3 regions of the Sphaerisporangium sp. NPDC051011 genome follow, and region 2 is predicted to be linked to each of the others. Evidence: predicted binding sites of a transcription regulator. Region 2 holds the regulator's gene; each other region holds the start of a gene.
The links. Region 2 encodes HrcA, which represses chaperone genes, less so after heat shock. Its sites were predicted from a motif close to TTGGCACTCTCNNNNNGAGAGTGCCAA; they were not measured.

Region 1 (9,545 bases), on a different contig from region 2:
CGCGGTAGCGCGGCAGGGCCGCCAGCACCGCGATGCAGACCTCCTGGGCCACGTCGTCGGCTATGTGGTAATGACCGGACACCCGGCCCAATCGAGCACGGCAATAGCGCACCACCATCGGGCGCAACTGCCCCAGCAATGATTCGATCGCGGTGCGATCCCCCTGGACGGCAAGGCTCGTCAGTTCCCTGAGGTCGGACTCGTCCGATCTCGTCGCAAGCCTTACCCCAGTCTTGGCGTCGGCGACGCATCCCTCGGTCACGTTAGGCATGATGCCCGCCACGATCGCGCATGTCGTCATGGTGAACGGATACGGATTGGTCACATTGACGCGACGATAACGCAGGGTAATCAATCGCACACAGTCGCGTTTGCGCATTTCACGCGTGCCACCGAATTCGCGGGATATTCGCCAGATGTCTCACCTGCTCGCCGGGGGGCTCGACTGACGCCCGGGGCCGCCGATCGGTTTACCCCGGCGTCAAATCCGCGACCGCGAAAATCGATTCAACAAAAAGCACGGCCCGCGTCCGTGGGGACGCGGGCCGTGCTCGGAGCCGTACCGGGGCGGGGCCCAGGCTCAGTGGCCGTGACCGTGGCCGTGACCCTGGCCGGCGGCGGCCGGGGACTCCTCCTCGGGCTTGTCGACCACGAGGGCCTCGGTCGTGAGCAGCATGCCGGCGATGGACGCGGCGTTCTGCACGGCCGAGCGGGTGACCTTCACCGGGTCGATGACGCCCTGGGCGACCAGGTCGCCGTACTCGCCGGTCGCGGCGTTGAGGCCGTGGCCGACCGGCAGCTCGCTGATCTTCGAGGTGACGACGTAGCCCTCCTGGCCGGCGTTCTCGGCGATCCAGCGGGCGGGCTCGACGAGCGCCCGGCGGACGATGGTGACGCCGGTGGCCTCGTCCCCGGTCAGGCCGAGGTCGTCGAGGTCCTTGGACAGGTGCACGAGCGCGGAGCCACCGCCGGAGACGATGCCCTCCTCGATCGCGGCGCGGGTCGCGGAGATCGCGTCCTCGAGACGGTGCTTCTTCTCCTTGAGCTCGACCTCGGTGGCCGCGCCGACGCGGAGGATGCAGATGCCCCCGGACAGCTTGGCGAGGCGCTCCTGGAGCTTCTCGCGGTCCCAGTCGGAGTCGGTCTGCTCGATGGCGTACTGGATCTCGCGGACGCGGTCGGCGATCGCCTGCGGGTCGCCGGCGCCGTCGACGATGGTCGAGTTGTCCTTGGTGACCACGATGCGGCGGGCGGTGCCGAGCACCTCGGTGCCGACGTTGTCCAGCTTGAGGCCGAGCTCCTCGGAGACCACCTGGCCGCCGGTGAGGATCGCGATGTCCTGCAGCATGGCCTTGCGGCGGTCGCCGAAGCCGGGGGCCTTGACCGCGACGGAGGTGAACGTGCCGCGGATCTTGTTGGTGACCAGGACGGCAAGGGCCTCGCCCTCGACGTCCTCGGCGACCACGAACAGCGGCTTCTTGGTCTGGGCGACCTTCTCCAGCAGCGGCAGGAACTCGGCGATCGAGGCGATCTTGCCGCTGGTCAGCAGCACGTAGGCGTCCTCGAGCACGGCCTCCATGCGCTCGGGGTCCGTCACCATGTAGGGCGACAGGTAGCCCTTGTCGAACTGGAGACCTTCGGTGAACTCCAGCTCCAGGCCCATGGTGTTGGACTCTTCGACGGTGATCACACCGTCCTTGCCGACCTTGTCGAAGGCCTCGGCGATGAGCTCGCCGATCTTGGCGTCCTGCGCGGAGATCGTGGCGACGTTGGCGATCTCCTTCTTGTCCTCGACCGGGCGGGAGCGCTCGAGGAGGCGGTCGCTGACGGCGCGGGCGGCCAGGTCGATGCCGCGCTTCAGCGACAGCGGGGAGGCGCCGGCGGCGACGTTGCGCAGGCCCTCGCGCACCATGGCCTGGGCCAGGACGGTGGCGGTGGTGGTGCCGTCACCCGCGACGTCGTTGGTCTTGGTCGCCACTTCCTTGGCGAGCTGGGCGCCGAGGTTCTCGTAAGGCTTGTCGAGCTCGACCTCACGGGCGATCGTCACGCCGTCGTTCGTGATCGTGGGGGCGCCGAACTTCTTGTCGATGACGACGTTACGGCCGCGCGGCCCGAGGGTCACCTTGACCGCGTCCGCGAGGGCGTTCACACCACGCTCGAGAGCGCGCCGCGCGTCCTCGTCGAACTCCAGGATCTTGGGCATTTAAGGTCCTCTCAGCGTCAGAGGCCCCGGGGCCTCAGTGACAGGACCCCGGGGCATGACACGCGTATTTTGTAAGGCTCCGGACTGGCTAGTCGCCGGCGCGTTCCGGGCTTTACTTCTCGATGATCGCGAGAACGTCACGGGCGGAGAGCACGAGGTACTCCTCGCCGCCGTACTTGACCTCGGTACCGCCGTACTTGCTGTAGAGGACGACGTCCCCTTCCTTGACGTCGAGCGGAATGCGCTTCTCGCCGTCCTCGTCCCAGTTGCCGGGGCCCACCGCGAGGACCTTGCCCTCTTGCGGCTTCTCCTTGGCGGTGTCCGGGATGACCAGACCGGAAGCGGTCGTCTGCTCGGCCTCAAGCGGCTGAACCACGATGCGGTCGCCGAGCGGCTTAACGGGAACCTTGGTGGCGGTCGTCACGATCGGACCTCCCCTTCAGATTTGTGGTGATGAGCTGAAGAGGCGACCAGCGGCCTGCCGTCGCGGGTGTCAGACCTGCCTCGTCGCATTTTCGTCTTGGCACTCTCAATGGGCGAGTGCCAACACTGAACAGTATGCAAGCCCGCCGACGCAGTCAACACGGACAGGCCGTCCCAGCTCAGAACGCTTTCTCCCCCGCGCGAACACACCATACGACTCGCCCCGAATGTCCGTATTGACCGAAGGCTAGTGCCCAGTCGGCAGTGATCGGGCCGCCCGCCGCCGCCGGAGCCGTCCCGCGGACGCTAGCGTCGGGAGGCATGGAGCTTGAGGCCTTCCGTGAGTTGCTGACGCCGCGTGGACAGGAGGCGCTCGGTGAGGCCGTGGCTGCGGTCGCGGGGGACGCCGATCCGCTGCCGGCCGCGAGCCGGCTCAGGAAGAGCTACGACGCGCCCCTCACCGGCGCCGCGCTCACGCAGGCGCGGCTACGGGCGCGCGGTGCCGTGAAGTTCGGCGAGGACGCCGCGCGCATGTACTTCACCCCCGACGGCCTGGAGCAGGCGACCCGCGCGGAGGTCGCCGCCCACCGCGCCCGCCGGTTCGCGCCGGGCACGCGGGTGGCGGACGCCTGCTGCGGCATCGGCGGCGACCTGATCGCCCTGGCCCGCGCCGGCTGCCAGGTGGACGCCGTGGACCTGGACCCGCTCACCGTGGAGGTCGCCCGGGCCAACGCCGCCGCGCTGGGCCTCGCCGGCCGCGTCACCGTCCGCGTGGGCGAGGCGTCCGAGATCGAGCCCGAAGCCTACGACGTGCTGTTCGCCGACCCCGCGCGCCGCTCGACCGGCAGGCGCGTCTTCGACCCGATGGCCTACTCCCCGCCCTGGCCGGTCGTGCTCGGCCTCGTGGCGCGGGCGCGCGCGGCCTGCCTGAAGGTCGCGCCCGGCATCCCGTACGAGCTGATCCCCGAGGGCGCCGAGGCCGAGTGGGTGTCCTACCGGGGCGAGGTCAAGGAGGCCGTCCTGTGGACCGGCGACCTCGCCGCGCGCCCCGGCGGCGGCCCCGGCAGCAGGGCGACGATGCTGCCGTCCGGCGAGACGCTCACCGCCGACCCCTCGCTCGGGCCCGCCGGGCACGGCCCCGTGGCGCGATACCTGTACGAACCGGACGGCGCCGCGATCCGCGCGCACCTGGTGGCCGAGGTCGCCGCCCTGGTGGACGGCCACCTGATCGACCCGCAGATCGCCTACATCACCGGCGACGCCCCCGTGAGCACGCCGTGGGCGGCGCGGTACGAGGTGCTGGAGACGCTGCCCTTCTCGCTGAAGCGCCTGCGCGCGGCGCTGCGCGAGCGCGAGATCGGCACGGTGACGCTGAAGAAGCGCGGCTCCGCGCTGGACCTGGAGCGCCTACGAAAAGATCTCCGTCTTTCTGGCGATAAATCGTGCGTCGTCGCCCTGACCCGCATCGGCGCGCGTCCTTTCGCTTTCATCTGCCGGCCCGCGTGAACTCGACCGCCGGACGTGCGCGATATTCACGTACCACCGCGCTGACCTGCGCCAATGGCTCATATCCCGCCGAACCCGCCATAATCACGAAGTTTTAAAGTCGGCCCCGAAAGTCTTCCGCCGAGCCACTACAGTTGGCCAGCGCGGGATTTTGGCCCGATCGATCGCCGACCCGCCTCTTTCGTCAAGAACGTCGACCAATTCGTCGTGCCACGACGACCAGGGACCGACCCCACCGCCGTGCGGCCGAGCGCCCGCGAGTGAAGGAGCTTCCGGTGGATCACTCCAACCACACCCTCCTCCAGGCGGGCGACCAGACCGCCATCTCCGACAGGATGCGCGAGCTCCTCGCCCGGGCGGCCCAGGACCACGTCTACGAACAGCGCACCCAGGGGGCCGTTCTCGACGAGATCCGGCAACGGCTCGAAGGCATGGAGTGGCTCCTTCGCGAGGTCCGCGAGCGCGAGCTCGGCGGCCTCAGCGGCGCGCTGGAGGGGGTCAGCGGGCGGCTCGGCGAGCTCACCACCCGGCCGCCCGTGTGGGCCGAGGGCCTGGCCCAGCATGTCGAGGCCGTGCGCGACCGGGTGGACGGCGTGGGCAACCGCCTCGCCGGGCTCGGCGACCGCATCGAGGTCGTCAGCGACCGCGTCAAGCCGATCGCCGACCTGTCCGGCCTGTGGACCGACCTCGCCACGGTCCGCGAAGGCGTCGCCGAGGCCCTCAAGCGCCTCCAGGCCGTGCTGGACGGGGGCCAGGCGATCCCCGAGCGCCTCGGCGAGTTCGGGCGCCGCCTGGACCGGCTCGCCTCCAGCATGGAGGCCGCGGGCGGCCGGTTCACCCGCCTGGACAAGGCGCTGACCGACCTCGCCCAGCGCACCGAGCGGCTGGAGGGCGGCGTCCTCGACCTCACCGAGGGCCTGGAGGAGACCCTGCCCTCGGCGATCGACCGCCTCACGAGCACCGTCGAGCGGCTGGCCGGCAAGCTGGACGGCGTGAGCACCAGGCTGGAGGCCGCCGAGACGCGCCTGAGCGAGCGCCTCGACGCGGTGGACGGGCGCGTGGCCGGCGTCGAGACCCACCTGGCCGGCATGGACGGCTCGCTCGCGGCCCTCCCCGGGCGCTTCGACGACGTCGACAGCCACCTGGGCGCCGTGCGCGGCCGCTTCGACACGGTGGACGCCCGGCTGCGCGGCCTGGACGAGCGCGTCGAGGCCGAGGGCGCCCGCCTCGCCGTGCTGGACGACCTGGGCGAGCGGCTCACCGGCGTCGGCACCGGGCTGACCGGCCTCGACCGGCGGCTCACCGACGTGGACGGCCGCCTCACCGCGTTCGATCAGCGGTTCACCGGCATCGACGGCGCCCTGTCGCGCCACGACGAGCGTTTCGGCACGATCGACGCGAACTTCGAGGACGTCAACGAGCGACTGGAGATGGTCGACGACCGCGTGGAGGCCGTCAACCAGCGCGTCGGCCGGCTCCCCGCGCTGCTGGAGGTCGGCGAGGTGCACAAGCGCGTCGGCGAGCTCCTCGACGCCAAGGGCGACGACCAGGGCAGGCGGTTCGACCGCATCGACGAGAAGCTCGCCGAGACCGTCGCGTCCCTGCCCCCGCTGGGGGAGCTGATCGAGCTGGTGCGGGCCCGCCCCGACCGCGACCAGCTCTCGAAGACCGTGGACGAGGTCGTCCAGCCCGCCCGCACCGACCTCACCCGCAGGCTCGGCGCCCTGGAGGAGACGATGCTCGCCCTCGCGGAAGCCCTGCTGCGGCCGGCCCGCCCCGTCAAGGACTGATGCTGCCGCGCCTCCGGCACGGCGGTTCGGAGCGCCCCTTAGGCGGCGTTCTTCCGCCCTCGCACGCAAGGGATCGTCCCCCACTCTCGCGCCCGAGGACTCCAGAACACCGCCGCGCCCCGAACAGGATCAGAGCGAAGCGCGCAATAGACACAACACGATCACATGTGGACGGTGGTGATCGGCAGTGAGGAGTCGGCCGGGATGTCCAGGGGCGAGGGGCCGATGCCCGCGGCGACCAGCTCGGAGCCGAGCGCGGCGATCATCGCGCCGTTGTCCGTGCACAGCCCCGGGCGCGGCACGCGCAGCCGCACCCCGGCGGCGTCGCACCGCTCCTGCGCCAGCGCCCGCAGCCGTGAGTTGGCCGCGACGCCGCCGCCGATCAGCAGGTCCTTCACGTCGTACCGCTGACACGCCTGCAGCGCCTTGCGGGTCAGCACGTCCACGACGGCCTCCTGGAAGGACGCGGCGACGTCCGCGACCGGCACGGCCTCCCCCGCGCGCTCCTTGGCCTCGACCCAGCGGGCGACCGCGGTCTTCAGGCCGGAGAACGAGAAGTCCAGCGTGCCGTCGTCGTACTTGCCCCTCGGGAAGGCGACCGCCGCCCCCGACCCCCGCGCGGCGGCGCGGTCGATGTGAGGCCCGCCCGGGAAGGGCAGGCCGAGCACCCGGGCGACCTTGTCGAACGCCTCGCCCGCGGCGTCGTCCACCGTCGAGCCGAGCGAGATCACGTCCTTGGCGACGTCGGGCACGAGCAGCAGCGAGGAGTGGCCTCCCGAGACCAGCAGCGCGATCGACGGCTTGGGAAGCGGGCCGTGTTCGAGCTGGTCCACGGCGACGTGGGCGGCGAGGTGGTTCACTCCGTACAGCGGCACCCCGAGGCCCATCGCGTACGCCTTGGCGGCGGCGACGCCCACCAGCAGCGCGCCCGCGAGCCCGGGGCCCGCCGTCACGGCCACGGCGTCGATGTCGGAGAAGCGCACGCCCGCCTGTTCGAGGGCGCGCTCGACCGTCGGCGTCATCGCCTCCAGGTGGGCGCGCGAGGCCACCTCGGGTACGACGCCGCCGAACCGGGCGTGCTCCTCCACGCTGGAGGCGACGGCGTTGGCGAGCAGGGTCTGCCCGCGCACGATGCCGACCCCCGTCTCGTCGCACGAGGTCTCGATGCCCAGCACCAAGGGCTCGTCAGCCATCTCGATCATCCCCCTGGCCGTTCAGCGACCTCATCATCATGATCGCGTCGGTTCCGTCGTCGTAGTAGTTACGGCGCAGGCCGATGCGCTCGAACCCGAAGCGCTTGTACATCGCCTGCGCGGGCGGATTGTCCGCGCGGACCTCCAGGAACACCGCCGTCACGCCCCGGCGCGCGGCCTCGGCGAGAAGCTCGGTCAGCATCGCGCTGCCGATGCCGGACCGCTGGCGGCTCGCGAGCACCGCGATCGTCTGCACGTCCGCCTGGTCGGCCGCCGCCGCGAGGCCCGCGTACCCGACGATCTCGTCGCCGGCCACGGCCACGATGTAGTGGCGGCTGCGCGGCTGGTCGGCCAGCTCGCCCCGCAGCATGCCCTCGCTCCACGCGTCCAGCGGGAACGTCGAGCGCTCGATGGCGAGGACGGCGGGCAGGTCGGCCTCGGTCATCTGCCGCAGCGTCGCCGCGCTCAGGCTGCGGCCCTCCGCCGGGCTCACGCCGTGACCTTCTTCGGCGGGCCAGGCACGTGGGCGTCCGGACGGCGCAGGTAGATCGGGTGCGGCAGGGTCAGCACGGCGTCGTGGGGGGCGGGCCCGGAGACCTGATCGGCGTGGCCGCCGGCCGTGAGCGTCAGGCGTTCGGCGGCCAGCGCGGCCAGGGCCCCGGCGCTCGGATACTCGGGAGCGCCCGCCACCAGACGCGCCTCGCCGAGCACGTCCGCGTGCAGGCGCGCGCCCGCGCCGACCAGGGGCAGGCCGCCGGGCACGTCGGCGGGGCGGTCCACGGACGGCCCCGAGACCCGCGTGCGCATGTCCGCGTACTTGGCCCAGAACACTTCTTTTCGCCGCGCGTCCGTCGCGACGAGGAACGGCTCGGACAGCCCGCTCGCGTAGGCGAGGACGTCCAGCGAGCACAGGCCGTACGCCGTGACGCCCGTCGTGGTCGCCAGGGCCTGGGCGGTCATCAGCCCGACCCGCAACCCGGTGTACGGCCCCGGTCCCGACCCGGCCACGATCGCCGTGACGTCCGCGAGCGCCGCCCCCGCCTCCCGCAGCACCTCGCGCACGGACGGAATCAGCAGCTCACCGTGCCGCCGAGCGTCAACCGTCGTGACCTCGGCCAGCACACGCTCGCCGTCGTGAAGCGCGGCGGTGACGGCGGGAGTCGCAGTATCGAAAGCCAAGACCAGCACAAACCTCAAGCGTAGTGGCTACCGGACCCCGCCTGGGCGGCTCGGTCGCTCTCACACCCGCGGATCGGAGACGGGCCCCACCAGCGCCGCGTAGACGATCACATTGTCCAGGTATTCGTGGGTCTTGCGGTCGAAGACGCCGCCGCAGGTGACCAGGCGGAGGCCGTCGTCCACGTAGACGCGTTCGGACGGGAAGCGGTCCTTGGAGATCTGTTCCACCGACTCGACGCGGTACTGGGCGGTCTTGCCGTCGCTGCGCAGGACCTTGATGACGGCGCCCTTCTTGACCTCGCGGAGGTGGTAGAAGACGGCGGGGGCGGTCTTGGTGTCGACGTGGCCGATGATCACCGAGGGCCCCTCGTCGCCGGGGACGACGCTCTGGTCGAACCAGCCCGCCGTCGAGGGCTTCTCGAACGGCGGCAGCTCGACCTCCCCGTCGTCGGCGAGCCCGAGCTTCATCAGCGGGGCCTTCAGGCCGAGCGAGGGGATGTCGAGTCGTTTCGGGACGGCGGCCGTGACGCGGGGCGCCTCGGCCTCCTTACGGGGCCCGCCGGTGAGGGCGTACATCACCGTGCCCACGACGAAGCCCGTCACCAGGATCTTCAACCACTTGGGGGTGTCGGCCATCGGCGGGAGGCGTGTTCGGGGGTCAGCGCGACCTGGAGTTGTGCCGTGCCAGGGCGACGCCGCCGCCGAGGGCCGCGAGCAGCGCCACGACGGTCACGGCCGTCGGGATGCCGGACGGCTCGTCCACGGACGCGGCGCCCGCCGCCGTGCCGCCGCCTCCGGCCCGGGGCGCGTGGCTGGGCACGACGCGCGTCCGGGTGGGCTTGGGCTCCGCGCGGGCGGTGAGGGTGAGCGTGGTCCTGCCGGTGTCGTTGGTGCCGTCGCACTTGACGTCGACCTGGTAGCTGCCGGGCCGGGCGTCCTCGTCGACGAGCGCGAAGCCGTGCACCTCGGGCGACGGCGCCGAGGTGACCGGGGTGGACGACGCGGCGGGGGTGGACGGCGGGGGCTGGGTGAGGGTGACGACGCCGGTGAAGGAGTTGGACCGCGCCGTCGCGCGGTAGTCGGTGCCGCCCTGGGGCACCGGGCAGAACGCCAGGACGCGGACCGACCGCGAGGCCCCGCTCCGCACCTTGTCCGGGACGAGCTGGACGCGAATGTCCTGCCTGCTGACCGTTGGACTCGGCGCCGAACTCGCGCCGGTCTGGGCTTCGGCGGTGCACGCGACGCCGCCTA
Region 2 (9,545 bases):
GTGAAGGACGTCCGCCAGGCCCGCGTCGGCGACACCGTCACCTCCGTCGTGCGCCCCGCCGACGAGGCCCTCGGCGGCTACGAGCACCCCAAGCCGATGGTGTACTCCGGCCTGTATCCGATCGACGGCGACGACTACACCGAGCTGCGCGAGGCCCTGGACAAGCTGCGCCTCAACGACGCGGCCCTCGTGTACGAGCCGGAGACCTCGGCGGCGCTCGGCTTCGGCTTCCGCTGTGGCTTCCTCGGCCTGCTGCACATGGAGATCGTCCGCGAGCGGCTGGAGCGCGAGTTCAACCTGTCGCTCATCTCCACCGCGCCCAACGTCATCTACCGGGTCGTCATGGAGGACGGCAAGGAGCTCATCGTCACCAACCCCTCCGAGTTCCCGGCCGGCAAGATCGCCGAGATCCACGAGCCGGTGGTGAAGGCGACGCTGCTCTCGCCGTCCGACCACATCGGCGCGATCATGGAGCTGTGCCAGGGCCGGCGCGGCTCGCTGCTCGGCATGGACTACCTCTCGGAGGACCGGGTCGAGATCCGCTACACCCTGCCCCTCGCTGAGATCATCTTCGACTTCTTCGACCAGCTCAAGTCGCGCACCCGCGGGTACGCCTCGCTGGACTACGAGCCCGCGGGCGAGCAGGAGGCCGACCTGGTCAAGGTCGACATCCTGCTCCAGGGCGAGGCCGTGGACGCGTTCAGCGCGATCGTCCACCGCGAGAAGGCGTACGCCTACGGCGTCGAGATGGCCAAGAAGCTCAAGGAGCTGATCCCGCGGCAGCAGTTCGAGGTGCCGATCCAGGCGGCCATCGGCGCGCGGGTCATCGCCCGCGAGAACATCCGCGCCATGCGCAAGGACGTCCTCGCCAAGTGCTACGGCGGTGACATCAGCCGTAAGCGCAAGCTGCTGGAGAAGCAGAAGGAAGGCAAGAAGCGCATGAAGATGGTGGGACGGGTGGAGGTTCCGCAGGAAGCCTTCGTCGCCGCCCTGTCCACCGAGAATCCCAGCGCCGACAAGCCCGCCAAGAAGTAGCCGTGCCTACGGCCGCTCTCTCCGTTCGCGGGGCGTGAGGACCATCATCGGTACTAGAAACTGGACATATGCCATCCGTGGTTCTTGACGGTGATCCCGTTCCCGCTTCAGGGGAACTGCCCGCGAGCGCTCTTGAGGGGCTCGGGGCGCGGGCGTTCGGGTTCTACGTGCATGTGCCGTTCTGTGCCACGCGGTGTGGGTACTGCGACTTCAACACCTACACCGCCGCCGAGCTCGGCCCCGGCGCCTCGCGTGCCGACTACGCGCGTACGGCGATCGAGGAGGTACGGCTGGCGCGCCGCGTGCTCGGGGACGTCGAGCTGCCCGTCCAGACCGTCTTCTTCGGCGGGGGCACGCCCACCCTGCTGGCGGCCGGCGACCTGGTGAGCGTCCTGCGCGCCGTGGAATCCGAGTTCGGGCTGGCCCCGGGCGCCGAGGTCACCACCGAGGCCAACCCCGAGTCCGTCGACCCGGCCTCCCTCGAACGGCTGCGCGCCGGGGGTTTCACCCGCGTCAGCTTCGGCATGCAAAGCGCCAGCGAGCACGTCCTGGCCGTCCTGGACCGCCGCCACACCCCCGGCCGCCCCGCCGAGGCCGTACGAGAGGCCCGCGCGGCCGGGTTCGGCCACGTCAACCTGGACCTGATCTACAGCACGCCGGGGGAGACCGACGACGACTGGCGTGCCTCGCTGGCGGCGGCGATCGACGCGGGCCCCGACCACGTGTCGGCCTACTCGCTCATCGTCGAGGACGGCACCCGCCTGGCCGCGCGGATCCGCCGGGGCGAGCTTCCCATGCCGGACGACGACGTGGCCGCCGACCGCTACCTCATCGCCGACGCCATGCTGGCCGATGCCGGGTTCTCCTGGTACGAGGTCTCGAACTGGGCGGCCTCCGAGGACGCCCGCTGCCGCCACAACCTGCTGTACTGGACCGGCGGCGACTGGTGGGGCGTCGGGCCCGGCGCGCACGGCCACGTCGGCGGCACCCGCTGGTGGAACGTCAAGCATCCCGCCGCGTACGCCGCGCGCCTGGCCGAGGGCGCCTCGCCCGCCCACGCGCGCGAGGTGCTGACCGCGGAGGACCGGCACGTCGAGCGGCTGATGCTGGAGCTGCGACTCGACACGGGCTTCCCGCTGGCCGAGATCAGCCCGGAGGCCCGCCCGGCCGTGGCCCGCGCCCTGGCCGACGGCCTGCTCGACCCCGGCCCGTTCCGGGCGGGCCGGGCCGTGCTCACCCTCAGGGGACGCCTGCTGGCCGACGCGCTGATCCGCGACCTGACCTGACCAGCGCCGATCCGCGACCTGACCTGGTCACGGGCCGGACGGGCCTGGCCGGGGGTCAGCTGACGAAACGGATGTTCAGGGCGTAGCGGAAGTTGGACCCACGGTTGGCGGCGACCGCGCCCACGATCGTCATGATGAGCGAGCCGATCCACAGCAGCGGCATCAGCAGGAACCCGATCATCACGATGACCAGCACCGCGCACACGACGTAAGCGATGATCAGCGTGAGCTGGAAGTTCAGCGCCTCGGCGGCCTGGTCGCGCACGTACGGGGACTCGTCCTTCTTGACCAAGTAGAGCACCAGCGGGCCGATGAACGAGGTGAACAGGCCCAGCAGGTGGGCGAGCATCGCCATGGTGGTGTCGTCGGATCCCGGACGGGGGCCGAAGCGCCCGCGCACGTGCACCGGGGCGGGGTAGCCCGGCTGCGCGTAGCCGTAACCGGGATTGTGGCCGACGCCGTAGCCGGGCTGCCCGTAGCCGGCTTGACCGTAGTCGGCTTGCCCGTATCCGGGCGCCTGGCCGGGGTGCCCGTAACCGGGGCCGTATCCGCTTCCGTAGCCGGGCTGCGCGTACTGCTGATGGCCGTACGCCGGTCCGTATCCGGGGTCCCCGTATCCGGACGGCCCCTGCCCGGGCTGCCCGTGGCCCGGACCGTAACCCGCGTCCCTGTACCCCTGCTGCCCGTACCCGGGTTGCCCCTGGCCCTGCTGCCCGTACCCCGATTGCCCGTGGTCCGGCTGCCCGTACGAGGCCTGCCCGTAGGAGCCCTGACCGTATGAGCTCTGCCCGTATCCGTCCTGGCCCGCGGAGCCGGGGGCCGCGTCCTGCGGGCGGCCGTACTGGTCGTACGCCCCGTACTGTTGCTGCTGTCCGTGCTGGCCCTGCTGCCCGTACTGGCCGTATTGACCGGACTGCTGCAGTCCCTGCCCCTGGTCGCCGGGAGACCCCGGAGATCCCGGAGCGCCGGGAGCGCCGTAGGGACGGTCGTACGGAGACTCGGTCATGGGAGCTCCTCGGTGGTCACGAAGTCGATGAGTTCCTCGACGCGCCCGAGGAGCTCGGGTTCGAGGTCGGTGTAACTGTGAACGGAGCCGAGGATGCGCCGCCACGCCTCCGACGGCTCCACGCGCCAGCCGAGGGCGTCGATCACGCCCTCCTTCCACGGGACGCCGCGCGGCACCGACGGCCAGGCCGGGATGCCCACGGCCGACGGCTTCACCGCCTGCCAGACGTCCACGAAGGGGTGCCCGACGACGAGCACGTTCGGCGAGGTCACCTGTGCGGCGATGCGGCTCTCTTTGGACCCGGCCACCAGGTGGTCGACCAGCACGCCGAGCCGCCGGCCCGGGCCGGGCCCGAACTCGTCCACGATCGCGGGCAGGTCGTCGACGCCCTCCAGGTACTCGACGACGACCCCTTCCACGCGCAGGTCGTGGCCCCAGATCTTCTCGACGAGGGCCGCGTCGTGGACGCCCTCGACGTAGATGCGGCTCTCTTTGGCGACCCGCGCCCTCAGCCCGGCCACGGCGATCGACCCGGACGCGCTGCGCGTTGGGCCCTTCGCGGCGGCGGGGGCCGGGCGCACCAGCGTGACCGTCTTGCCCTCCAGCAGGAAGGCGGCCGGGGCGAGCGGGAACACCCGGCGCCGCCCGAAGCGGTCCTCCAGCGTCACGGCCTCCTTGTCACAGGCCACCACCGCGCCGCAGAAACCCTCGTCGGCGTCCTCGACCACGAGCCCGGGGTCGGCGGGGATCTGAGGGATCTTCCCGCGCAGGGGCCTGCGCCAGTCTCCGGCGAGCACGTCGCGTCCGTAGTCCCGCATACCTGGGCACGCTAGCAAAGTTCACGCGCCGTACGGCGTCCCCTGCGACCACGCGCCGCCGGGGGAGGCCGCCGCGAGACGCCTGCGCGCCCCTCGCCGCCGCACGATCACCACGATCGTGACGACGAACGCGAGCAGGAAGCCCGCGGTCGGGATGAGGAAGGCCGCCGCCGCGCCCCCGGCGACCGTGCCGACGGCCGCGGTGAGGGTCTTGCCGACGCCGAAGACGACCTGGCCGCCCTCCGACCGGCAGCTGATCTCGTACGTTCCCGCCGCCGGGACGGCGATGTCGAACATGCCCTCCCACGTGCGCCCGTTGACGGTGACGGTCTGGTGGAGGCTCACGTTGGTGAGCTTCACCGGGTTCCCGGCGGAGTCCTGGGCGAGGCAGGTCACGTTGGCCGGCCCGGACGAGGATGCGTACAGGATGGGCTTGTCGGCGGGGTCGAGCGGGGCGGAGACCTTGCCGCCGCTCGGGAAGACGTGCGTCGGCGCGGCCTGGTCGATGGTCTTGGTAACCGTGCCGAAGCCGATGACGATGCCCGCGACGAGGCTCGCGATCGCGACCAGCCAGGCGGCCAGGATCCAGCGGCGGCGCGGGCGGATGTCCGCGGCCGGGGGCCTGTACGCCGGACCGCCCGGCGGTGTGCCCTGGCGGGGACCGCCCGGGTGGGGGCCGTACCCGGGACCGGGTGGTGGCGCGCCGAGGCCGGGACCACCGGGCGGAGGGCCGTACGCGGGTCCGCCGGGGGGAGGTCCGTACCCGGGGCCGTTCCGCGGCGGGCCGCCGTACCCGGGTCCGCCGTGCCCGGGTGCGCCCGGAGGGGGGCTTCCCGGTGGCGGGACGTACCCGCCGGGCGGAGGGCCAGGGGGTGGCCCCGGTCGCTCTGGGGTGCCCTGGCGCGGGATCCAGGGGTTCGGCTCGCTCGGACGGGGGTCGTTCTGGCTCATGATCCCAGTGTGGACGAAGGCGCTTGTCATCAGATAGCAAGTGGCTTGTCGCTGACCGGGTGAGGTCGTGCCTCCGAGTTATCGCACGCCGACGACATGAGCCGTACACTTGGCACTCAGGAACACAGAGTGCCAGCAGACCCCCCTTCGCGGGGGCACACTCGCGAGGCAGGAGGTGAGCACGTTGCTCGATGACCGTAAGCTGGCGGTCCTGCGCGCCGTTGTCGAGGACTACGTGTCCACCAACGAGCCGGTCGGGTCGAAGGCGTTGGCCGAGCGCCACAATCTGGGCGTCTCCCCGGCCACCGTCCGCAACGACATGGCCGTGCTCGAAGAGCAGGGGTACATCGCGCAGCCGCACACCAGCGCGGGCCGCGTGCCGACCGACAAGGGCTACCGGCTGTTCGTCGACCGGCTGTCCCAGATCAAACCGCTGTCGGCCGCCGAGCGGCGGGCGATCGAGACGTTCCTCGCGGGCGCCGTCGACCTGGACGACGTCGTGACCCGCACGGTGCGCCTGCTGGCCCAGCTCACGCGCCAGGTCGCCGTGGTGCAATATCCCTCGCTCACGCGCTCGACGGTCCGCCACGTCGAGCTGGTGCCGCTCGCCGAGCGGCGCATCATGCTGGTCCTGATCACCAATACCGGCCGGGTGGAGCAGAGGGTCGTCGAGCTACCCGAGATCGTGGCCGACGACCAGGTCGCGCACCTGCGGGCGCTTCTCAACGCCTCGCTGGACGGGTGCGGGCTCGGCCGCGTGCCGGAGACGATCGCCGATCTTCCTGATCGCCTTCCCGAGGAAGACCGACCGGTGGCGGCCACTATCCTGTCGGTGTTGCTGGAGACTCTGGTCGACCGCCACGACGAGAAGGTCATCTTCGCCGGGGCCGCCAACCTCGCGGGCGACTTCAGTGTCGGCCTGCGTGAGGTGCTGGAGGCCCTGGAGGAGCAGGTCGTGCTCATGCGCCTGCTCGGCGAGGCGGGGGACCACTCCGCGCTGATGGTGCGCATCGGCTCGGAGAACCCGTACTCAGGTCTTCACGGCACCTCGATCGTCGCCGCCGGTTACGGTTCGGGCGACAACGAACTGGCTCGGCTCGGAGTGCTGGGCCCGACGCGAATGGACTACCCCGTGACAATGGGAGCGGTGCGCGCGGTGGCGCGCTATGTCGGCCAGATCCTGGCGGGGTCCTAGGTGGCCCGCGACTATTACGGCATCCTCGGGGTCCGCCGTGACGCCAGCCAGGACGAGATCAAGAAGGCCTATCGCCGGCTCGCCCGCGAGCTGCACCCGGACATAAACCCCGACCCTGAGACGCAGGAGCGGTTCAAAGAGATCAACCAGGCGTACGAGGTCCTGTCGGACCCGAACAAGCGCCAGATGTTCGATCTCGGGGCCGATCCGATCGGCGCGGGCGCGGGCGCCGGGGCCGGGGCCGCCGGGTTCGGCGCGGGCTTCCCGTTCAGCGACATCATGGACGCGTTCTTCGGTGGCGCGGGCGGCTCGCGGGGCCCCCGGTCCCGGGCCAGGCGCGGGCGCAACGCGACGATCCGCGTTGAGCTCGACCTCGCGGAGTCCGCGTTCGGCACCACGCGCGAGCTGGTGGTCGACACCGCCGTGCTGTGCACCGTCTGCCAGGGCTCGGGCGCCGCGCCGGGCACCCACCCGGACACCTGCGACATGTGCCACGGCCGCGGCGAGGTCTCGCAGGTCACGCGGTCGTTCCTCGGCCAGGTCATGACCGCCCGGCCGTGCCCGCAGTGCGGCGGCTTCGGCTCGATCATCCAGCACCCCTGCCAGGAGTGCTCCGGCGACGGGCGCGTGCGCACCCGCCGTACGATCAAGGTCCGCATCCCGGCCGGCGTCGAGGACGGCACGCACATCCAGCTCGCCGGCGAGGGCGAGGTCGGCCCCGGCGGAGGCCCTCCGGGCGATCTTTTCTTGGAGATCGTCGAGCGCCCCCACGAGATCTTCGAGCGCCACGGCGACGACCTGCACTGCACGGTGGAGATCCCGATGACGGCGGCGGCCCTCGGCACCATCCTCACGGTCGAGACGCTGGACGGCGCCGAAGAGATCGACGTGCGGCCCGGCACGCAGTCCGGGCAGGTCATCCCCCTGTACAGCCGGGGCGTCCAGCATCTCAACGAGACCGGCAGGGGAGACCTGCTGATCCATGTGAACGTCGAGACCCCCACCCGCCTCGACCCCGCGCAGGAGGAACTGCTCCGCGAGCTGTCCAAGCTGCGCGGCGAGGAACGTCCCCCGGGCAAGTTCGCCCCGGGGCAGCAGGGCTTCTTCTCCCGGCTGAGGGACGCGTTCAACGGTCGCTGACAGTCGCTGACAGTCGCTGACAACGGGCGGCCTCCGCCGCGCGCGGAGGCCGCGCGAGCGGTTCGCCAAGGCCGGGGTGCCTGGCTAAGGTTTGCGGGTGAGCGTCCCTGTCTTCCTCTCCGACGATCTCTCCGGTGACCTCTCGGGCGATGTCGAGCAGATCACGCTGGCCGGCCCCGAGGGGCGGCACGCCGCGGCCGTGCGCCGGTTGCGCGCCGGGGAGCGCGTCGACCTCACCGACGGCAGGGGAGCGGTGGCCGAGTGCGTCGTGCGCGATGTCACCGGCAAAGATTCGCTGAGGCTGGACGTGCTGGCGCGGCGTGTCGTCCCGCCGCCCGAGCCCCGCCTGGTCGTCGTGCAGGGCCTGCCCAAGGGCGACCGTGGCGAGCTGGCGGTCGAGATGATGACCGAGGCCGGGGTGGACGTGATCGTGCCCTGGGCCGCCGCGCGCTGCGTGACGCAGTGGAAGGGCGAGCGCGCGGGCAAGGCGCTGGCCCGCTGGAGGTCCACGGCCAGGGAGGCCGGCAAGCAGGCCAGGCGCTTCCACCTGCCGGAGGTCACCGAGCAGGCCACCACCGCCGACGTCGCGCGGCTGCTCAAGGAGGCCGCGGCCGCGGCCGTGCTGCACGAGGAGGCCGCCCTGCCCCTGGCGGGCCTCGATCTGCCGGCGACCGGGGACATCGTGACGGTCGTCGGCCCCGAGGGCGGTATCACCGACGAGGAGGTCGGCCTGTTCCGGGACGCGGGCGCCACCCCGGCGCTGCTTGGCCCGACCGTCCTGCGCACCTCGACGGCGGGAGTGGCCGCCGCCGCGGTCCTGCTGTCCCGCACCGGCCGCTGGTAGGCCGCGCCCGTCTGGACGTTCCGGCCCGGCAAGAGCCCCAGAACGCCCCAGAAGACCGAGAGAAGCCTCCGGAAAGCGGCGATAACCCCCGGAAAGCCCCGCGCCTCCATGTGAGCCCCGGGAGGGCCGTGCAGAGGCGCGCGGGGTTTCTGCTCAGCTCGCCGCGCCCTGGGTGGGCGGCGTCTCGCTGGAGGAGCCCTCCGTGGTCGACTGCGGTGTGGCGGTCGGCGGAGCGGCGGTCGTCGTCGGAGTCGGCGTGCACTGCTGGCAGCCGTCCGAGGGCACGGTGGCCGTCGGTGTGGGTTGCGGCTTGGGAGGCGTGGGGGACGGCGTGGGCGTGGGCGTGGGTTTCTGCGACGGCCTCGGCTTGGTGGTCTCGTCCGGCACGGAACCGGTCGGGGACGCCGACGGATCGCAGGGGTCGCCGAGCTCCGCCGCTACCGGCTGGGAGGGGCTCGAGACCGGCGACGCGCACTCGTGGCCCGGGGTCGGCATCGGCGTCTGCTTCCCCGTGGGCGGCAGCGTCGCCGAGGTCGTCGTCCCCGGTACGGCGCCCTGGGAGCCGCCGGGGGACGTCCGGGCCGGCAGCCCCGGCCGCCGGGTGCTCGAGTCGTCGGGCGGCGCGGTGGGGTTGTCCACCTGAACGACGGAATGCTGCTCAGGGGTGAACTGCGCGCGCAGGTTGGGCACGACCATCACCACGGTGGCGGCCACCAGGACCGCGCCGAGAGCGGACGCTCCTGCCCGCCACCAAAAGACACCTCGCAGGCCTCGCATGCCGCCTTGCTCGATGCGGGTGCGAATGATCTCCAGTCCTTCTGCGGACGGGACGACAGACTCCGCCTCCGCGCGCAAGACACGGCGCAGGAACTCGCCGGACTCGTCGGGGGCCTCGGTCATGACAATTGCTCCAGTACAGTGCGTAGTGCGGCCATTCCGCGGGCTGTGTGGCTTTTCACCGCACCCTTGCTGATGCCCATGGCATGAGCGATCTCCGCCTCCGAGAGGTCGCCGTAGTAACGCAGCACTAAGGCTTCACGCTGCCTGGTCGGCAGCCCGCGCAGTGCCTCGATCACGGCGGTCCGCTCGAGCGCGCCGATGGCGCCGTTCTCCGCGCTCGGCGCGTCGGGCATGCCCTTGGGGGCGTACTTCTCCACGACGGCACGATGGCGCAGGACGGAGCGCGATCGGTTGACGACCGACTGGCGCAGGTAGGCGAGTGCCTTGTCGGGGTCGCGCAGGCGACGCCACGCCCCATGAAGGGCGACGA
Region 3 (9,545 bases), on a different contig from region 2:
GCACGGCGGGCTGCCCAAGAAGAAGCGGGACGAGCTCGTCGAGCGCTTCCAGGACGACGACGAGCCGATGATCTTCCTGCTGTCGCTCAAGGCGGCGGGCACCGGCCTCAACCTCACCGCCGCCAACCACGTCGTCCACGTGGACCGCTGGTGGAACCCGGCCGTGGAGGACCAGGCCACCGACCGGGCGTTCCGCATCGGCCAGACCAGGAACGTCCAGGTCAGGAAGTTCATCTGCGCCGGGACGCTGGAGGAGCGCATCGACGAGATGATCGAGCGCAAGAAGGCGCTGGCCGAGAGCGTCGTCGGGGCCGGTGAGGACTGGATCGCCGACCTGACGACCGAGCAGTTGCGCGAGCTGTTCCGCCTCGGCCCCGAGGCGGTGAGCTGACATGCGCTCCCGATGCGAGGAGGTGGGCTGAGATGCCGGTCGGCAAGGGCGGATGGTTCGAGGCGTCGGCGCCGATCCGCGTCGAGGGCGGCATCCAGGCGCGGGCCAAGCGGGGGTCCATCGGCGAGCAGTGGTGGTCGCGCAGGTTCGTGGACATCCTGGAGCGCGTCTGCGACTCCGGCCGTCTCGCCCGGGGACGTTCGTACGCCAGGAAGGGGCAGGTCCTGGAGATCGGCCTCGCGCCGGGTGTGGTGACGGCCACCGTGCAGGGGTCGCGGGCCGCACCGTACCACCTGTCCGTCAGGATCGCCGCGTACGGCGAGGGGGACTGGGCGGGAATCCAGGACGCGCTCGCCGGGGAGGCGATCTACCGCGCCAAGCTGCTCGCCGGGGAGATGCCGCCCGAGATCGTCGAGGTCTTCGACGGCCTCGGCCTGCCGCTGTTCCCGTCCGAGCTGGACATGGAGTGCTCCTGCCCCGACTGGGGCCTGCCGTGCAAGCACGTCTCGGCCGTGCTGTACCTGCTGGCCGAGTCCTTCGACCAGGACCCGTTCCTGGTGCTGGCCTGGCGCGGGCGTGCCAAGGAGGACCTGCTGGACGCCCTGCGCGGCACCGCCGCCGATGATGACGAGCCCGCCGACCCGCTGCACGTGGACGACGTGCCCTTCGCCGACCGGCTGGCCGACTTCTACGAGCCCTCCGCCCCGCCCGCCCGCCTGCGTCCCCGGCCCGCGCCGTCGTCCGCGCCCCCGGAGTTGCTGCTGCGCGCGCTGGAGCCGCCGCCGATCAAAGTGCGCCACATCCCCTTGGCGGACATCCTGCGCCCCGCCTACCGCGAACTGAGCGCCTCCCCTGAGGACCGCCCGTAGAAGGGCCGCTCCTCAGGGGAGGCGTGGGCCTAGGAGCGCTTCCAGAAGGAGGGGCGTGAGGCGCGTCCGTGTCCGCCCGGCTCACCAGGTGCGGCGGCGTCGCCGGTCAGTTCGGTGAGGACGGTGATGGCGCGCCGCCACAGCTCGTCCACGTCCGCGCCGGGCGTCGTCTCGGCGGCCGTGAGGTCGGCGGCCAGGGACGCGAGGCGCTCCTCGCCGCCCAGGTAGGTCACCAGCGCCGACAGGCGGCTGCCGAGGTCGGCCAGGTAGCGCAGGCGCTCGGGCGCGGGCAGCGGCGACGCCGCGCGCAGCCGGGCGAGCTCCTCGGCGAGTTGCGGCCGCACGGTGTCCGGCGAGAGCCGGATCGGCGGAGGCGGGGCCATCTTGGGGCTCGGCGCCCGGAAGAACGAGCGCCCGCGCCCGGCGGCCGGCCGCGGGGCCGCCTTCGGCGCCGGGGGAGCTCCGGCGACCACGTCCGGCGCCGCGCCGCCGAATGCCGGGGCGGCGCCCGGCGGCGTCAGGGTCTCGGACTCGGCGTTGAAGATCGCCGGGGCAGCGGCGGTGAACGCCACCGGCATCGACGCCGACATCGGCATGGCCGGGGCCGGCATGTCCCAGCCGCTCGGCATCTCCACCGGCTGGACGACGCGGTGCCGTGGCCCGCCGTCCGCGACCACCCGCGTGTCGACGGCGACGAACGCCGTGAACCTGCACAGAACGCCGTGACGCAGCGAGGTGGCGACGATCTCGCGCTCCAGTTCGTGCTCGCCGGTCGCGTACCGGTCCTCCAGGCGGCGCAGGTGCGCGCGGGCCCAGATCGCCCGCGGGGCCGCGCCCTCGGCGGGCGTCCCGGTCAGGCGCCGCTCCCAGGGGCTGCCGTCGACGGCCGTCCCGTGGACGGTGATCGCGCCGCTGGCGGGGCCGCGGAAACGCCCGGAGACGGTGAGCGGCACCCCGGAGTAGAGCGAACCGAGGTGGGTCACCGTGCCGGGGAGCACGTCGAGGCCGTCCGGCTTGAGCGAAAGGCCGGTGACCAGCGGGGAGCCGATCCTGCGGTGGATGTGCTCCATCGCCTCGTCCAGCCGGTCCTCCGACTCCACGAGCTCGCAGCGGCCCGCGCCGAGCCCGGCCAGCCTGCCGAGGAACCCGGCGTTGACGGCCCGGTCGACGCCGACGGTGTGGACCCGTACGGCTGAGAGCCGCGCGCCGAGGCGTTCGAGGATCTGGTCCTCGTTGCCGACCTGCCCGTCGGTGACCAGCACGAGGACGCGCTCGCGCGAGGAGTCCCCCAGCAGGCCGAGCCCCTGCTCCAGCGGCTCCAGGATCTCGGTGCCGCCGCGGGCCTCCAGCCGCGCGAGGTGCTCGACGGCGCGGTAGCGGTTGCGGTCGGACGCCGGGACGAGCCCCGCGTCCAGCCGGTCGGGGCGCTCCACGACCGAGTCGAACGACAGGACGGCGAACCGGTCGGCGGAGGTCAGCGTGTCGACGATGCGCGCGGCCGCGCGCCGGGCGGCGACCATCTTCCACCCGGCCATGCTGCCCGAGCGGTCCAGCAGCAGCACCACGTCCCTCGGCCGGCGCGCGTCCCGGCCGTCGTCGTCCGGGGGCAGGACGGTGAGGGTGAAGGTGCCGTCGCCGTCGGTCGTGTCCCGCTCGCCGTCGCCGGTGGCCCGGTCGGGGACGAGGGCCAGCGCGCTGGAGGCGTCGAACTCCAGTCGCAGCACGAAGTCCCGGTCCAGGCGCTCTCCGGGCTGGAGGCTCACGGTGTCGTCGTCGCGGGTCACCACATGAAGGCTGGAACGCATCTCGCGCAGGTCCAGCCCGGCGGGGTCCACGCGTGCCGTCAGCGACAGGTGCACGGGGTTCGGGAAGCCGGGCAGCAGCACCGGGGGGCTGATCCGCGAGGCGTCCGGGACGGCGTCGGTGTCGGGCGCCACGCCGTCGCCCGCCGCGCGCTCGTCCAGCGGCGTGCCCGGGATGTACCGGGGGGCGACCACGAGGGGGAAGCGGAACGTCGCGGCGCCGTCCTCGTACGGCAGCGGCTGGCTGAGCGCCAGGCGCACGGTCACGTGCTCGCCCGGCAGGATGTTGCCCACCCGGATGGTGAAGACGTCGGGACGGTCCTCCTCGGCGATGGCGGCCCTGCGGCCCTCGGCCAGGGCGCGGTCGTAGTCCTGACGGGCCTCGCCGCGCTCCTTGAGCACGCCCTCGACCACGCGGCCGTCGGCCTCCATGCGGAAGGACGTCACCGCGGCGCGGTCGGGCAGCGGGAAGACGTACGTCGCCTCCAGCGGCACGTCGAAGGGGTTGCGGAACACCTGGGCCACGCCGACGCCGGAGGTCAGGCCGGTGATCAGCGCCTCCACCTCGACGCTCTCCAGCGGCAGGTTGCCCCGTTCGGTGCGCAGCGCGCCCAGCCCCGCGTCGGGCGTCGGCGCGTACTCACCGGGCTTCAACGAGGTGATCTGAACAGTCATGGGTGCATCCCTTCGGACGGGCCGGACAGGTGGCGCTCATTGAGGACGGACAGCAGGGGGGCGGCGGCCTCGCGCAGCGCGGCGATGTCGCCGGGGGAGGGCGCGCGGCCGTCGAGCAGCAGCGTGATCCCGGGGGCCAGTCGCACGCCGTGCACGAGCCCGTCGGCGTGCGGGAGGACCCCGTCTGCGGGGGCCGCGGCGGCGGACGGGACCGGGAACGGCGGCGCGGACGGCGCGGACGGCGCGGAGGGGGCCGTGAACGGATCGGCCTCGGACGGTGTGACGACGGACGGTGTGACGACGGACGGTGTGACGACGGGCGGGGCCGTGACGGGTGGGGCGGTGACGGGGGCGGGGGCGGGGGAGGGTGCGGCGGGCGGGGCCGGATGCTGAGCCCAGAAGCGCGGCCGGGGCGGTGCGGGTGGCGCTGTGGGATCGGTCACAGCGGCGCCGTCCGTGTGATCGGGGTGGTCGGGCGCATCGGGGGCGGGGAGCCGGGCGATCGCCTCCAGGGCGCCGTCGGTCGCGCCGGTCAGCTCGGCCTGGATGTCGGCGATGGACAGCCCATCGGCCTGGCGGCGCTTGACGGCGACGAGTTGGAGCAGGTGACGCCTGCCGTACAGGGCGACCCTGCCCCTGCGGGTCAGCGGCGGGTCGAGCAGGCCGATGGTCGTGTACCAGCGGATGAGCCGTTCGTTGGGCACGTCGCGGACCCGGCCGTTGGGGCGCGGCGCGGCGGGGCCCAGCGTGTCCGCCGCCCGCTCCGCCAGCTCTCCGATGGTCCAGGTGTCACTCATACCTTCATAGTGACACTGCAATCATTACAGTGTCAACGTTTAGCCCGGGCCGGATCGGTTATGGCGGAAAGAGACACGAGGCCCCGAAACCGGTTATCTCTGAGGAGGAGAACCTCCATGGCCCACATCACCAGCCCGCTTCCCGCCGACAAGCAGAAGATCGTGGGTGAGGCCCTCCACGGCGCGCTCATCGATCTCCTCGACCTCTCGCTCGTGGGCAAGCAGGCCCACTGGAACCTGATAGGCCGCAACTTCCGGTCGCTGCACCTCCAGCTCGACGAGATCGTCGCCCTGGCCCGCAAGGGCGCCGACGACGCGGCGGAGCGCGCGGTGGCCGTCGGCGTGAACCCGGACGGGCGCGCTACGACGATCGCCCGCGACACGCACGTCCAGCAGCTCGACTTCGGCTACATAGAGGACGCCAAGGTCGTCACGGTCTTCACCGAGATACTCGCGGGGATCATCGCCCGCATGCGCGAGCGCATCGAGGTGACCGGGGACGCCGACCTCGTCACCCAGGACCTGCTCATCGAGGTCACCGAGGACCTGGAGAAGCAGCACTGGATGATCCAGGCGCAGCGCTGACCCCGCGGGCGGCGTTCACAGCAGGTCGCGCGCGAGGCAGGCGACCGAGGGCGGGGCGGACAGCAGGACGCGCAGCGCGTCCCAGCGGGCCGCCCCGCCCTTGCCGTTCCTGAGCAGCCCCGCCTCGGCCAGCGCGCGGGCCCATTCACGCCGCCCGGGGACGGCCGCGGCCCGTTCGAGCCGTTCCAGGACGGTACGCCCCTCGCCGGGGGGCTCGGAGTCCTCGCGTTCGTTCGGCTCCCCGTCCGGGGCCTCCGCGTCGCGGGCGAACAGCGACAGCAGGTGCGGCCACCGCACCGTGAGCACCGCCAGCTTGGCCACCTCGTCGTCGCTCGCGCGCGGCGCCCCGGCCAGCGCCCGCCGGTAGGTGACGAACGAGTAGAACCGGAACACGTTCACGTACCGCTTCAGCTCGCGCGGATTGCTCAGCGTCAGCGCCGGGAGCACCCGCTCGATCGCCGCGTACGCGTTCTCGTCGCTGTAGATGTCGTCGTAGACGCGGTCGGCCGCCAGCCGCGCCGCCGCGCCGAGCCCGCCGATCGCGTCGTGCGGCGCTCGCGGGGACGTGCGGGCCGCCCGGCCGCGCGGTGCCCCCATGCCCACGGCTCCCGTCCTGGTCGGGCCCGTCCTGGTCAGGAAGGTGATCGACGTTCGCCGCGAGAACAGGCCGGGCCCGGGCGTTCCCGGGACGGTGGTGGCCCCGACGGCGTCCTGGACGCGGCGGGCGACCGCGTCGAGGTCCTCGGCCGTCGGGCGCAGGGCCCTGATCGCGGACTCCATGCGGTCGACCAGTTCCGGATCCGGCTGCGCGGCCCGCCCGCCCGCGCCGGCCGTGTCCCGTGCCTCCGCGACGGGCCCTTCGCGCGCGGGCGGCACGTCCAGCAGGGTGCGCAGGTACGCGGGGATCCGCTCGCCGTCGTCCAGCAGCGGCACGCTCAGCGGAAGCTGGATGATCTTCTCCAGGAACCGCCACCCCAGCCCCGAACGCTCCTCGGCGCTCGACGGCAGCGTGCGCGCGAGGTCCTGGTAGGCGACCTCGACGTGCGCCGCCACGACCTCCGGCTCCATCGCCAGCACGAACACGCAGTTGGGGAACTCCCCGGCCAGGAACAGGTTCACGGCCTCGATGACCTGCGCGACCGTGCCCGGCGAGCACCGGTCGAGGTCGTCCACGAACACCACCAGCGGCCGCTCCTCGGTCGCCACCATGCCGAGCACGCGCCGCATGTCCGTCTGCACCAGGTGCAGGAAGCCCGTCCGGGACCGGTATCCGGGATCGGGCGCCAGCTCCTGGGCCTGCGCCGGCGACCCGAGCAGGTCAGGCTGGCGCACCAGCTTGCGGAAGGCCGTGTCCGCCGACTCGCCGAGGAAGCGCGTCAGCCGTACGGCCGCGGCGGCCATGAGCAGCAGCGACCCGCCGGACCCGACGGCGGCGGCCGTGCCGCGCAGCAGCGACCCCACCGCGGGGAACAACGCGCCCGCGGCGAGCGACGCGCCCGTGAACAGCAGCGTCCCGCACAGCGCCAGGGCGACCGGCAGCAGGCGCGTGGCCGCCAGCCCGTAGCCGCGCCGGCGCACGGCCTCCCGGTCGACCCGGGACAGGTTCAGCGTCAGCCAGAAGCGCTCGCGATCGCCGCGCGGCAGGCGGCCGGTGACCTGGCTGATGATCTCGTGGGCCAGGCCCGCCCACACCTGCTCGCCGTTCTGGTACATCCACGGGTTGAACCAGACGGTCGGCCGCCAGTGGCCGGGCCGCAGGGGCAGCTCGCCGGGCGTCGCCCGGTCGGTGTCCTCCTCCTCGGGCCGTTTGGCGCGGGCCAGCACCTCGGCGTTGGTCACCCGGCCCCGCCGCCTCCGGGCGCGGCGCGCGGCGTCGGGCCCGCCGAGGTGGATCTCGGCGGCGCGATCCTCGGCCGCGCCGGGGTCGAGCAGGTCCTGGATCATCCGCATCAGCGAGGTCTTCCCCGCCCCCCACGGGCCCTTGACGCCGATCGTGAGCGGCGGGCGGGTGTCGGGGTGGCGGATGAACGCGGCGACGGCCTCGGCGTGGACGCGGTGGCCGAGCCGGTCCTGGAGCGTCCACCGGTCGCCGGTGAGCCGCGCGCGGGGCCGTACGGGACGGGCGGCGGCGCGGCGGCGGCGCAGCAGGGCCGACACGTGCGCCGGCTCGCCCGCCTCCAGCCTGCCCGCGACGCCGTGCCGGATCGCCGGGGCGGCAAGCGGGGCGTCGTGCCCGAGCAGCCCCCAGGCGCGCAGCTCGCGCAGGGCCTCCTCCGGCGGCCCGCCCTCGGCGAGCAGCCGGGCCACCTCCGGGGTGAGCGGCTCGTCCTCCTCCAGCAGCGCGGCCCGGCGCAGCAACTGCCGGGCGTCCGGGCCGAGGTGCACCTCGTAGATCCGGTTCACCAGCTCGGCGGCCGACATCGGCGGCACGGCGTCGCCGAGGACGGCCAGGCGGGCGAGCGCGGCCCCGAACTCCTCGCCGAGATCGTGGACGGCGCGGCGCGGCGACGCGACGCCGATCAGCTCCCCCTCGCCGTAGGTCAGCAGGAACGGCGCGCGGTCCGCGCCGAGGCCGGCGCAGCGCTCCTGCGCGTAGCGGAACAGGTCGCCGACGGAGACGGTACCGTCGCGGTCGAGGTCGGCCTCACCCGACAGGATGCCGTCGGCGAGGATCCCGGTGAGCGACACCGGGCGGCCGTGCCGCGCGGGCACGAGCGCGCTGGTGGTGAGGGCGGCGGCCGCCACCACGGGCTCGCCGCGGACCGGCAGGCGGCCGGTGGCCTCGTGCGGCGGTCCCGGGCTCGCGCTCACCAGCCAGCCGAAGTCCACGATCAGCAGCAGCGCCGCGCCGTCGGAGCGCTCGACGCGGCCGGCGAACTCGTCCATCAGCGCGCCGAACTCCCGCCGCCCCCATCCCGACTCGGTGGACCAGCGCACGAGCAGCAGGTCGCCGGGCTCGACCGTGTCCAGGAAGGCGCCGACCCGCCCGTGGTCGGCCGCGTCGCCCTCGGCCGTCTCGACGGCGTACCCCTCGGCGGTGAGCGCGTGCACCAGCCTGCGGTCGGCCCCGGCGGCCCTGGGAACGCCCTCGCGGTCGAGGAAGACCAGCGCCTTGCGCGTCCTGATCGCCGGAGCGGGCGGGGCTGAGATGATCAACGAGGTCAACGGCGGCTCCCCTGGCCGGGCGGCGGGCTCGGACGTCCCCGGATCCGGCGACGCGGCGCCCGCACGATGATCGCAGCCCGCCGGCCCCGGTCCGGGTGCGGCGCGGGAGGCGAGACAGAGGCCTTGCCCGGCGTTTGCCGAGGCTTGCCGATCTTCGCCGACCCCTTTCCCGAGTCCCTTCCCGAGCCTTTCCTTTCGAGCCGCCGAGAGCCGCCGAGAGCCGCCGAGGGCCGTTCAGAGCCGCTGCGCGCGGGGCCCGGATCAGAGGTCCCGCGACCAGCTCTGGACGGTGACGTCCGCGCCGTAGGAGCGCTCGTCGTGCTGCTCGTCGAGCGTGAAGCCCGCCCGCTCGTAGATGCGCCGCGCGGCGGCAAGCGCGTCGACGGTCATCAGGACGATGCGCGCGTACCCGGCGCGCCGGGCGAAGGCCAGGCACTCCTCGACCAGGCGCCCGCCGAGGCCCATGCCCCGGGCGGAGGGCTCGACCAGCAGGACCCGCAGCCGCGCCGTCCGGTCGTCCTCCCTGACGCACATGATCGAGCCCGCGGGCTCGCCGTCCACCTCGGCGATCCAGCACGCCTCCCGCTTGGGGTCGTGGTGCTGGACGTAGTCGGCGACGATGCGCGCGGTCATCGCCTCGAACGTCTCGTCCCAGCCGTACTCCTCGGCGTACACCACGCCGTGCCGGTGGACGATCCAGCCGAGGTCGCCGGGGCGGGGCGGGCGGATGACGCACGGCCCGCCGCCGTCGCCGTCGCCGAGGACGCGCCGGATGGCGGCCATGCTGGAGGTCAGCCGCCGCCGGTCCTCCCCGGCGAGGGGCGTCAGCAGGTTCCGCACGTCCGACGCCGACGCCGCGTCCAGCGTCCGCCACACCTCGTGGCCGCAGGGGCTGAGCCGCAGGACCTGCCGCCGGGCGTCGGCGGCCGAGCGCGCCCGCGTGACCAGCCCGCCGGACTCGAACCGCGCCAGCATACGGCTGAGGTAGCCGGCGTCCAGGTCGAGCAGCCGCCGCAGCTCGCCGGTCTCCATCTCCTCGTGCGCGCGCAGCTCGAACAGGACCCTCGCCTCGGTCAGGGAGTACGGCGTGTCGTGCATTCTGGCGCCGAGGACGCCGATCACGCGCGTGTAGAAGCGGTTGAAGGCGCGGACTTCGGTGACGAGCTCATCCATCGCTTGCTCCAATCAGCGGATTCGTTGACCGAGTCAAGCATGTTGGGGTGCCGAAGATCCAGACCCCGGCGCTGCGGAAACGCCGGGT

Region 1: a site for HrcA is predicted at 2,724-2,750, ahead of groES (co-chaperone GroES). Genes of this name have one in related genera too.
Region 3: a site for HrcA is predicted at 4,544-4,570, ahead of AB0H21_RS08355 (DNA starvation/stationary phase protection protein). Genes of this name have one in related genera too.

The regions. Positions count from the first base shown of each region.
Region 1 is NZ_JBFAGG010000017.1:72,378-81,922, forward strand. It holds gene AB0H21_RS32495 (sigma-70 family RNA polymerase sigma factor) at 1-271, opposite strand, end outside; gene groL (chaperonin GroEL) at 581-2,203, opposite strand; gene groES (co-chaperone GroES) at 2,316-2,630, opposite strand; gene AB0H21_RS32510 (class I SAM-dependent methyltransferase) at 2,948-4,132, shown strand; gene AB0H21_RS32515 (hypothetical protein) at 4,408-5,922, shown strand; gene tsaD (tRNA (adenosine(37)-N6)-threonylcarbamoyltransferase complex transferase subunit TsaD) at 6,084-7,115, opposite strand; gene rimI (ribosomal protein S18-alanine N-acetyltransferase) at 7,108-7,560, opposite strand; gene tsaB (tRNA (adenosine(37)-N6)-threonylcarbamoyltransferase complex dimerization subunit type 1 TsaB) at 7,605-8,303, opposite strand; gene AB0H21_RS32535 (class F sortase) at 8,355-8,930, opposite strand; gene AB0H21_RS32540 (hypothetical protein) at 8,953-9,545, opposite strand, start outside.
Region 2 is NZ_JBFAGG010000007.1:247,653-257,197, forward strand. It holds gene lepA (translation elongation factor 4) at 1-1,035, shown strand, start outside; gene hemW (radical SAM family heme chaperone HemW) at 1,104-2,321, shown strand; gene AB0H21_RS18460 (DUF4870 domain-containing protein) at 2,377-3,327, opposite strand; gene AB0H21_RS18465 (DUF3097 domain-containing protein) at 3,324-4,145, opposite strand; gene AB0H21_RS18470 (hypothetical protein) at 4,167-5,096, opposite strand; gene hrcA (heat-inducible transcriptional repressor HrcA) at 5,281-6,291, shown strand; gene dnaJ (molecular chaperone DnaJ) at 6,292-7,431, shown strand; gene AB0H21_RS18485 (16S rRNA (uracil(1498)-N(3))-methyltransferase) at 7,529-8,275, shown strand; gene AB0H21_RS18490 (hypothetical protein) at 8,429-9,175, opposite strand; gene AB0H21_RS18495 (SigE family RNA polymerase sigma factor) at 9,172-9,545, opposite strand, start outside.
Region 3 is NZ_JBFAGG010000003.1:242,429-251,973, forward strand. It holds gene AB0H21_RS08335 (DEAD/DEAH box helicase) at 1-391, shown strand, start outside; gene AB0H21_RS08340 (SWIM zinc finger family protein) at 424-1,260, shown strand; gene AB0H21_RS08345 (VIT domain-containing protein) at 1,290-3,737, opposite strand; gene AB0H21_RS08350 (helix-turn-helix domain-containing protein) at 3,734-4,534, opposite strand; gene AB0H21_RS08355 (DNA starvation/stationary phase protection protein) at 4,652-5,119, shown strand; gene AB0H21_RS08360 (P-loop NTPase fold protein) at 5,135-8,284, opposite strand; gene AB0H21_RS08365 (helix-turn-helix domain-containing GNAT family N-acetyltransferase) at 8,546-9,457, opposite strand.